Regions from separate parts of the Sodalis sp. RH21 genome, predicted to be linked through region 2. Evidence: predicted binding sites of a transcription regulator. Region 2 holds the regulator's gene; the other holds the start of a gene.
The links. The regulator PurR, encoded in region 2, represses purine synthesis genes. The targets are predictions, from matches to a motif close to CANGCAAACGTTTGCNTG.
Positions count from the first base shown of each region.

Region 1: the regulator PurR is predicted to act here: its motif matches at 2,617-2,634, upstream of cvpA (colicin V production protein).

Region 1 covers NZ_CP178732.1:1,386,289-1,390,860, reverse strand. Annotated here, with positions in the region: gene ACL2XP_RS06480 (UbiX family flavin prenyltransferase) at 1-331, opposite strand, end outside; gene purF (amidophosphoribosyltransferase) at 521-2,038, opposite strand; gene cvpA (colicin V production protein) at 2,071-2,559, opposite strand; gene dedD (cell division protein DedD) at 2,750-3,562, opposite strand; gene folC (bifunctional tetrahydrofolate synthase/dihydrofolate synthase) at 3,552-4,572, opposite strand, start outside.
Region 2 covers NZ_CP178732.1:2,885,212-2,889,783, forward strand. Annotated here, with positions in the region: gene ACL2XP_RS13235 (C40 family peptidase) at 1-675, shown strand, start outside; gene ACL2XP_RS13240 (YnhF family membrane protein) at 861-950, opposite strand; gene purR (HTH-type transcriptional repressor PurR) at 1,201-2,217, shown strand; gene cfa (cyclopropane fatty acyl phospholipid synthase) at 2,671-3,822, shown strand; gene ACL2XP_RS13255 (riboflavin synthase subunit alpha) at 3,870-4,511, opposite strand.

The sequences.
Region 1 (4,572 bases), 1.5 Mb from region 2:
CCACGTCCGCCGCGCGCGCCAGCAGGCCGTCGCTATAGCTATTCACGATGGCGGACAGGGTTTTCATGGAACAGGGTAGGATAACCATGCCGGCGGTTTTAAAGGAACCGGAGCTGATGCTGGCGGCAATATCCCGGCTGTCATGCACCCGATCCGCCAACGACTGGAGATCGCGGATGCTGTAATCGGTTTCCAGCGCCAGCGTCTGGCGCGCGGCGTTGCTCAGCACCAGATGGGTTTCAATGCCTTCCACTCCCTGGAGCACCTGCAATAACCTGACGCCGTAGATAGCCCCGCTGGCACCGGTAATGCCCACTATCAGTCGTTTCATGTGTGTCTCCCTGTGCCGGACAAAACGCGTTGTGGTAGCGCATATAATAAAAACACCCGGCGCGAATGACCGCCCGGGTGATGGCTTCGACTACCGGTTTACCGCAGCGGCAGCCAGGTAGTATAGATGCGGAACGACGATAATACCGTTATGGCAACCACAATAGTGCCAATACCGGGTACCAAACCATTACCCTTCGTTATACATTTCCAGGTTTTCCACCTCGGTTTGCATGCGCACCGCTTTAACATCGTCATTGCGCAGCGATTCGAGGTAATCCAGGTAACGCTGATCCACATCCTTGGTGACATAAATCCCGTTAAACACCGAGGACTCGAACTGCGCCACGTCCGGATTGTCTTCGCGCACCGCGTCTTCCAGATCGCTCAAGTCCTGGAAAATCAACGCATCGGCGCCAATCAGCTTGCGGATTTCGTCCACTTCGCGGCCGTGGGCAATCAGCTCGGTCGCGCTCGGCATATCGATGCCGTAGACGTTGGGAAAGCGGATTTCCGGCGCGGCGGACGCCAGGTAAACGTTGCGCGCGCCGGCTTCGCGGGCCATTTCGACAATTTGCTCGGACGTGGTGCCGCGCACGATGGAATCGTCCACCAGCAATACGTTTTTGTCACGGAACTCGGCGCGGTTGGCATTGAGTTTACGACGCACCGACTGGCGGCGGACCTGCTGCCCCGGCATGATAAAGGTACGGCCCACGTAGCGGTTTTTAACAAAACCCTGGCGATACGGCAAGTTCAGAATCCGGGCGATTTCCAAAGCGATATCGCAGGACGTTTCCGGAATCGGAATGACCACGTCGATATCCAGATCTTCCCATTCGCGGGCGATTTTCTCGCCCAGCTTTTGCCCCATGCGCACCCGGGCGCTATAAACGGAAATCTTATCGATAAACGAGTCGGGGCGCGCAAAATAGACATATTCGAACAGGCACGGATGGCTTTGCGGGTTTTCAGCGCATTGGCGCGTGAACAATTGCCCTTTTTCGGTGATATACACCGCTTCGCCCGGCGCGACGTCGCGCAGGAATTCAAAACCGAGGGTATCGAGAGCCACGCTTTCGGACGCAACCATGTACTCATTGCGCCCGTCGGCCAGAGTGCGTTTGCCAATCACCAGCGGACGGATGCCGTTGGCATCGCGAAAGGCAATCAGCCCATGGCCGATAATCATGCCGACCACGGCGTAGGCGCCGCGAATTTGCTGATGGGTAGCCGCCACCGCCGCGAAGATATCGTCGGCTTCCAGCGGATAATCCGGAAAACGATCCAGCTCGCTGGCGAGAATATTGAGCAGGATTTCCGAATCGGACGTGGTATTGATATGGCGACGCCCTTTTTCAAATAATTTCTTGCGCAGCTCGTGGGCATTGGTCAGATTGCCGTTGTGCGCCAGGGTGATGCCGAACGGGGAATTGACATAAAAGGGTTGAGCTTCGGAAGCACTGGAACTGCCGGCAGTGGGGTAGCGAACATGGCCGATGCCCATATTGCCCTGCAAGCGCTGCATATGCCTGGCTTCAAATACATCCTTCACCAAACCATTGGCTTTGCGTAAACGAAAGCAATCCAATGCGTCAATGGTGACGATGCCTGCGGCATCCTGCCCACGGTGCTGTAACACCGTTAACGCGTCATAAATCGACTGGTTGACCGGCATAAAACCGGCGATACCGACAATACCGCACATGTGTCATTTCCTCATCAGCGTTACCGCGGCGATTAATGCCTCGGTAAGAAACTCGACGTGCTTTGCAGATAGTCAAAAAACCATCTGATAATACCGCTGAACTGCGGTATTAGCTGGGACTGTTGCCAGTCCGCACTCTGGGAGAATCCGGTGAAAGTATCCAGGAAGAATAGCATGGCCGAAACGACCAGTATGCCCCTGAGCGCGCCGAAGCAAACGCCTAACACCCGATCCGTGCCGGATAAACCGGTCCGCTCCACCAGAGAGCCAATCACGTAATTGACGATCGCCCCGACTATCAGGGTCGCCACGAACAGCAGGGCAATCGCGATACCGTTACGAACCAGCTGGTCATCAAAGCGGGTAAAATAAACCGCGAGATAGATATAATAGTGGCTGGCGACGAAAAACGCACATCCCCAGGTTATTAATGATAACGCCTCACGGATAAACCCACGAATCAGACTTATCAGAGCAGAAAATACAATGATGCCAATAATGACGTAATCAACCCAGATCATACATGCATCCCTTGGTAATCCGCCCCGTCAGCTTGTTCGCGGCGAATTCTAACAGAAAACGAAAACGTTTGCGCACCGGAATTCCAGCCCAAAGATAAATAAATAACGGCGATTAAAAAAAGCCAATCGCCGCAAGAAGATAGCGCGCGGCGGCCTGCTGGCCGCCGTTTTACCGCCGCCGCATCCCCCATCAACGCGCCTTATAGGACCGCAACTGGCCGCTCAAGCCGCTGAGCTGATTCATTTCCGGCAGCGCGCTTTCCAATTTTTGCCGGGAGGCATCCGGACCGACGAAAATGCGGGTAATTTGCCCCGCCACCGGTTCGGCGGGCAGGGTATAGACCCGATAGCCCGACAGGCGCAGCTTGCCGACGATTTCCGTCACTTTGGCCGCATTTTTCAGCGCCCCCAGTTGCACTACCCAGGCTTGCCCCGCGGGGGGCGCCTCGGGTGCCGCCGCAGCGGGCTTAGGCGCCGCGGCCGTTTTGGCCGGCGCTTCAGGTTTGATTGCGGCCGGTTCTTCCGGCGCGGTTACCGGCGCGGTTGTCGGCGGAAGGACCGGCTTAGGCGCCGGCTTGGCTACCGGTTTGACCGCGGGCGCGGGCTTAGCCGGCACCGGTTTGGCCTGCTCCTGGCGCGGGGCCGGCGCGGCTTTCGCCGGTTCGCGCCGGGCTGCCGGCGGGGTTTCTTTTACCGGCGGCGCCGTGGACTGGATGGCGGCATCCGCCCCCTGCGACGTGGCGGCGGCGTCATCGGCCGCGACTTTATCGGCCTGCTCCACCGCCGCCCCCGCTCCTTCCGGCGGCTGGCTGGGCAGCGATTGGCTGGCCTGCGGCGAGGCGTCCGCCTCGTCGGCATCGCCGGGTTTAGGCACCAGGGGAATAGAGGCGAAGTCGTCCTGGTAGTGCTTTTTTTTACCATCCAGCAGGCCGGGTAAGACGATCACCCCAAGGGCCACGATAATAATGGTTCCCACCAAGCGGTTTTGAAACTTACTCGCCACGTTCACTCTCCGAGTTTACCAGCGCCATGACCGGGGCCACGGTATGAAACGAACCGAATACCAGCACGCAATCCTCTAACGCCGCGTCCGCTAATGCCTGACGCCAGGCGAGGCCCACATCGGCGAATTGCCGCGCGCCGTCAAGATGCGCCGCCAGCTGCGCCGCGGTAGCCGCACGCGGCCCGTCCAGGCTGGCGCAATACCATTCATCCACCCGGGCGCGCAGGCAGTCCAGGGTGCCGGCGATATCTTTATCCGCCAGCATGCCCACCACCGCCCGCACTTTCCCGCCGATGGCCAGCGCCCCCAGCCGTTTAGCCAGGTAGCCGGCGGCATGGGGATTATGGGCCACGTCCAGGATACGCAGCGGCCGCTGGCCGATAATCTGGAAGCGGCCGGGCAACGCGGCCTCGGCCAGGCCTTGCCGGATGGCCCGCTCGGACACCGGCAGCGGCCATTGTCTCAGCGCGGCGAGGGCGGTGGCGGCGTTCGCCAGCGGAATCGACGGCAGCGGCAGATCCGCCAGGGACAGCCCGGCATCCCGCCAGCACCAGGTATCGCCGTTTTGGGTGAACGACCAATCGCGATCGCGGCAGTAAAGCCGCGCGCCGAGCTGTTCGGCGTAGCGATCGATGGAGGCCGGGCGGTCCGGCTCGCCGACCACCGCCGGTTTACCGGCCCGCAATATCCCGGCCTTTTCCCGGCCGATGCTGTCGCGATCCGGCCCCAGCAGTTCGGTATGATCGAGCGCGATGCTGGTAATCACGGACACATCGGCGTCGACGATATTGGTGGCGTCCAGCCGCCCGCCCAGGCCGACCTCAAGAATAACCACATCCAGCGCCGCCTGTTTAAACAGCCAAAAGGCCGCCAGCGTGCCGAACTCGAAGTAACTCAGGGAGATGGCGCCGCGTCCGCTTTCAATGGCCGCCATGGCTTCGCTATGGCGCTCCGGCGCCAACTCCCCCCCCTGGATGCGCACCCGTTCGGTATAGCGCAGCAGATGGGGG
Region 2 (4,572 bases):
AAAGTCGCCAAAAAAAGCAAACCCGTTGCGGCTGAAAAAGTCAGCGTGCAAAGCGTCAAAAAAACGAAGGTCCTGGTGGCAGCCAAATCCACCCGGGAAAAAAAAGCGGTTGCCGTACCGGCCGGTCGCAAAATAGCCAAATTCACCCCGCCGAAAAAAGGATATAAAAAGGGGTATGGCCGGCACCGAGCGATTCGCGAACAGGCCGCAGTTGAGCTGGTGGCCAACGACCAGCCGATAAAAATGAGCGACAGCCATAAAAAGCGCTACCAATCGGCCAAGCTCACCGCCATGAATAAACTGATGTCCCAGATGGGTAAACCCTATCGCTGGGGCGGGATGTCGCCCAATACCGGTTTTGACTGTAGCGGGCTGATTTATTACGCGTATAAAGATGTGGTGCGTATCCGTATGCCGCGCACCGCCAATGAGATGTATCATTTGCGCGACGCGGCGCCGGTGAAAAAAGGCGAGCTGGAAAGCGGGGATTTGGTTTTTTTCCATATATCCAATCGCGGCGCGGCGGATCATGTGGGTGTCTATCTGGGGAACGGGCGGTTTATCCAGTCACCGCGCACCGGACGGGATATCCGCATCAGTTATCTCAATGAAGATTATTGGCAGGATCACTATGTGGGCGCCCGCCGCGTTGTAACGCCGAAGAATATCCGCTAGGCGGGACGCTGCCGCTGTTTACCCGTGATGCGTTAATGAAAAAAGGAGCCTTGGCTCCTTTTTTCATTAACATACGGTTTCATTAACATACGGTTTCATTAACATACGGTTTCATTAACGAGCGGTTTCATCACCAAACGGTTTTATAACTAAACGTTTTATCGACTGGTCGCTCGCTAGCCGGCTTAGTTCATTACGGCGGTAAAGCTGAACACGATGATAACCAATAATGAAAAGACCGTGGTGAGTAATGACATTTTCAAATCGCTATCCATGGTTTGCCCTTATCATGTTGCGTGCCTGTGCGGTGGCCAGGGCGTCAATCAGGTGGTCGACGCGCTTTCGTGATAACGCCATTTTGGCACAATCGCCGCAAGAAAGCTCGCCGTTCGGCAGGCCCGGTTAACATTTAACGCTTTCACTTTGCCGCGGGATCAAGGAAAATTACCGGTTATTGTTATTGCGTCGTAAAGTGCTTGCGCCTTCGACAGGTTTTCATTCAGGGCGTTCAGGAGTATTCAAGGCATGGCAACCATAAAAGATGTGGCGAAACGCGCTAACGTATCGACCACCACCGTATCGCACGTGATTAATAAGACCCGTTTCGTAGCGGAAGATACCAAAATCGCCGTGCTGGACGCTATCAAACAATTACATTATTCCCCCAGCGCCGTGGCGCGCAGCCTGAAAATCAACCGTACCAAATCCATCGGTTTATTGGCCAGCACCAGTGAAGCCCCCTACTTTGCCGAAATTATCGAGGCCATAGAACATCACTGTTTCGCCAGGGGCTATACGCTGATTTTATGCAACTCCCATAACGATCTCGACAAACAGCGGGCCTACCTGGCCATGCTGGCGCAAAAGCGCGTCGACGGCCTGCTGGTGATGTGCGCCGAATATCCGGAACCGCTGCTGGATATGTTGGAAGAGTATCAGCATATCCCGATGGTGGTGATGGATTGGGGCGAAGCCCGCCGTGATTTTACCGATACCATTATCGATAATGCCTTTGCCGGGGGCTACATGGCCACGCAATATCTGCTTAAGCGCGGCCACCGGGCCATTGGCGCGATACCCGGCCAGTTGGCCCGCAATACCGGCGGCGGCCGCCATCGCGGATATTTGCACGCCATGGCCGAGGCGGGAATTCCCCTGACCGACCGGTGGATTGTGCAGGGAGATTTCGAACCCGAATCGGGCTATCTCGCCATGAAGCAGATACTGGCGCAGCCGCAGCGTCCCACCGCGGTGTTCTGCGGCGGGGATATCATGGCGATGGGGGCCTTGTGCGCCATTGACGAGTTGGGACTGCGCGTGCCCGATGATATTTCCCTTATCGGCTATGATAATGTTCGCAATTCGTGCTTTTTTTCCCCGGCGCTGACCACGATTCACCAACCCAAAGAAGAGCTGGGCGAGGCGGCGTTAACCATGTTATTGGATCGCATTACCAGTAAACGGGTAGCCGCCAAAAGCATTGAAGTGCATCCCAAACTCGTTGAACGGCGTTCGGTTGCCGACGGTCCTTTCCTGCCCTAGCCTGCCGGCGCCAGGCTTTGTGCGCTGGCGCGCATGTCTTCCCCGCGTTAGCCGCGTTTATCTCCGTACGGCGCCGAACCGACACAATATATTGCAATTCAATATTTTTTTACCAACTGTTATTGTTTCAGAGAGAAATCATTAAGTTATACTATGAAATACATTGCTATGTTAGCTATTGTCTAAACGGAAATGCAGGCTTATACTCAATATCGTTAACAATTATAACGAGTTGTCTTCTATATTTTTGAAAAGCATGTCGTGTTTACAAGCATGGCATCACCCTTTTTATAAAGCACGCGGCTAACAACCAGTCTTAGCTTTACTTTATATTCCTCTGTTTATGGTGGTACTTCAGACACCACGGATAACCGTGGATTCTTATAAAAGCCCGCAGGCATTGGCTTAGCTTTTCCTGACGGGGCATTACAGAATAAAGGTGATGGAGAAGCTATGAGTTCCTCGTGTGTTGAAGACCTGAGCTTTCATGATAACGCTTGGTATCGTATCGTCCATGAATTGCTCGCTGAAGCCGGTGTTGAAATCAATGGCTCAAGGCCTTTTGATATTCGTGTCAAGAACCCGGGTTTTTTTAAGCGGGTACTGCAAGACGGATCGCTGGGATTGGGCGAGAGCTATATGGATGGTTGGTGGGAATGCGATCGGCTGGATGTTTTTTTCCAACGCGTTCTCAGGGCTGGACTGGAAAATAAACTTCCTCATCATTTAAAGGATACCCTGCGCGTCGCCGCTGCCCGGGTGCTGAACCTGCAATCCAAAAAAAGAGCCTGGATAGTGGGTAAAGAGCATTATGATTTAGGCAACGACCTGTTCGAATTGATGCTTGATCCCTATATGCAGTACTCTTGCGGTTACTGGAGCCGGGCGCAGACCCTGGAACAGGCGCAGCAGGATAAGCTGAAAATGATTTGTGAAAAATTACAGCTAAAACCAGGCATGTCTTTGCTGGATGTCGGCTGCGGCTGGGGAGGCCTCGCGGCTTATGCCGCTAAAAATTACGGCGTATCGGTACAAGGCGTCACCATTTCCGCCGAGCAGCAGAAACTGGCCCAAAAGCGCTGCGAGGGTTTGGACGTAACCATTTTGCTACAGGATTACCGCGATCTGAATATGCAGTTCGACCGCATAGTCTCCGTAGGAATGTTTGAACACGTCGGGCCGAAGAATTACGCCACTTATTTTGACGTGGTCGATCGCAACCTGAAACGCGACGGGTTGTTTTTGCTGCACACTATCGGTTCCAACGAAACGGATATGAATGTCGATCCCTGGATCGATAAATATATCTTTCCCAACGGCTGCCTGCCGTCGGTACAGCATATAGCCCACGCCAGCGAGAAGCATTTTGTCATGGAAGACTGGCACAACTTCGGCGCCGATTACGATCGCACGCTGATGGCCTGGCACGAACGCTTCATCGCCGCCTGGCCGGGATTGGCCGATAAATACTCCGACCGGTTCTACCGGATGTTCACGTATTATCTGAATGCCTGCGCCGGCGCGTTTCGCGCGCGCAATATCCATTTGTGGCAGGTACTCTTCAGCCCGCAAGGCGTTGAAGGAGGGATTCGGGTGCCGCGCTAGCCGCGGGACAGGAACGACAAAAGCCTGGCCAGCCGCCAGGTTTTTTTTTACAGGTTATTTATCACCGCGCCAGACGCGGCTTCCCGCTGGGCCAATACCCGCTCAACCGTATCCACCACCGCCTGGGTCTGGGGATCAATCTCGATATTGACCCGCTGCCCCAGCCGTTTTTTGCCCAGGGTGGTGCGCGCCAGGGTTTCCGGGATCAGGTGGACGCAAAATTTGTCCTGCGTCACTTCGCCGATGGTCAGGGAGATACCGTCGATGCCGATATACCCTTTATACAGCACGTATTTCATCAGCGTCTTGTCCGGCAGCTTAAACCAGATTTGCCGGTTGTTTTCGGAGGTGACGATTTTGACGATTTCCGCAGCGCACATAATATGCCCGGACATCAAATGGCCGCCGATCTCGGCGTTGAAGGTGGCGGCGCGCTCGACGTTGACCTCGTCCCCGACCTGCAATTCGCCCAGATTGGTGATACGCAGCGTCTCTTTCATTAAATCGAACGCCGCCACCGGCCCGTTGATCGCGCTGACCGTAAGACAGCAACCATTATGCGCAACCGAGGCGCCCGGCTCCAGGCCTGCCAGCATAGCCGCCGGCAGCGTGATAAAATGAGTGCGAAAATGACTTTTTTCTTCGATCGCAACGATGGGTGCCGTGCCCTGAACAATACCCGTAAACATGACCTTAGCCTCTGTGAACCACACCTGAGAATCGTAAGGGATAGTGTGCCCGATTTTGCGC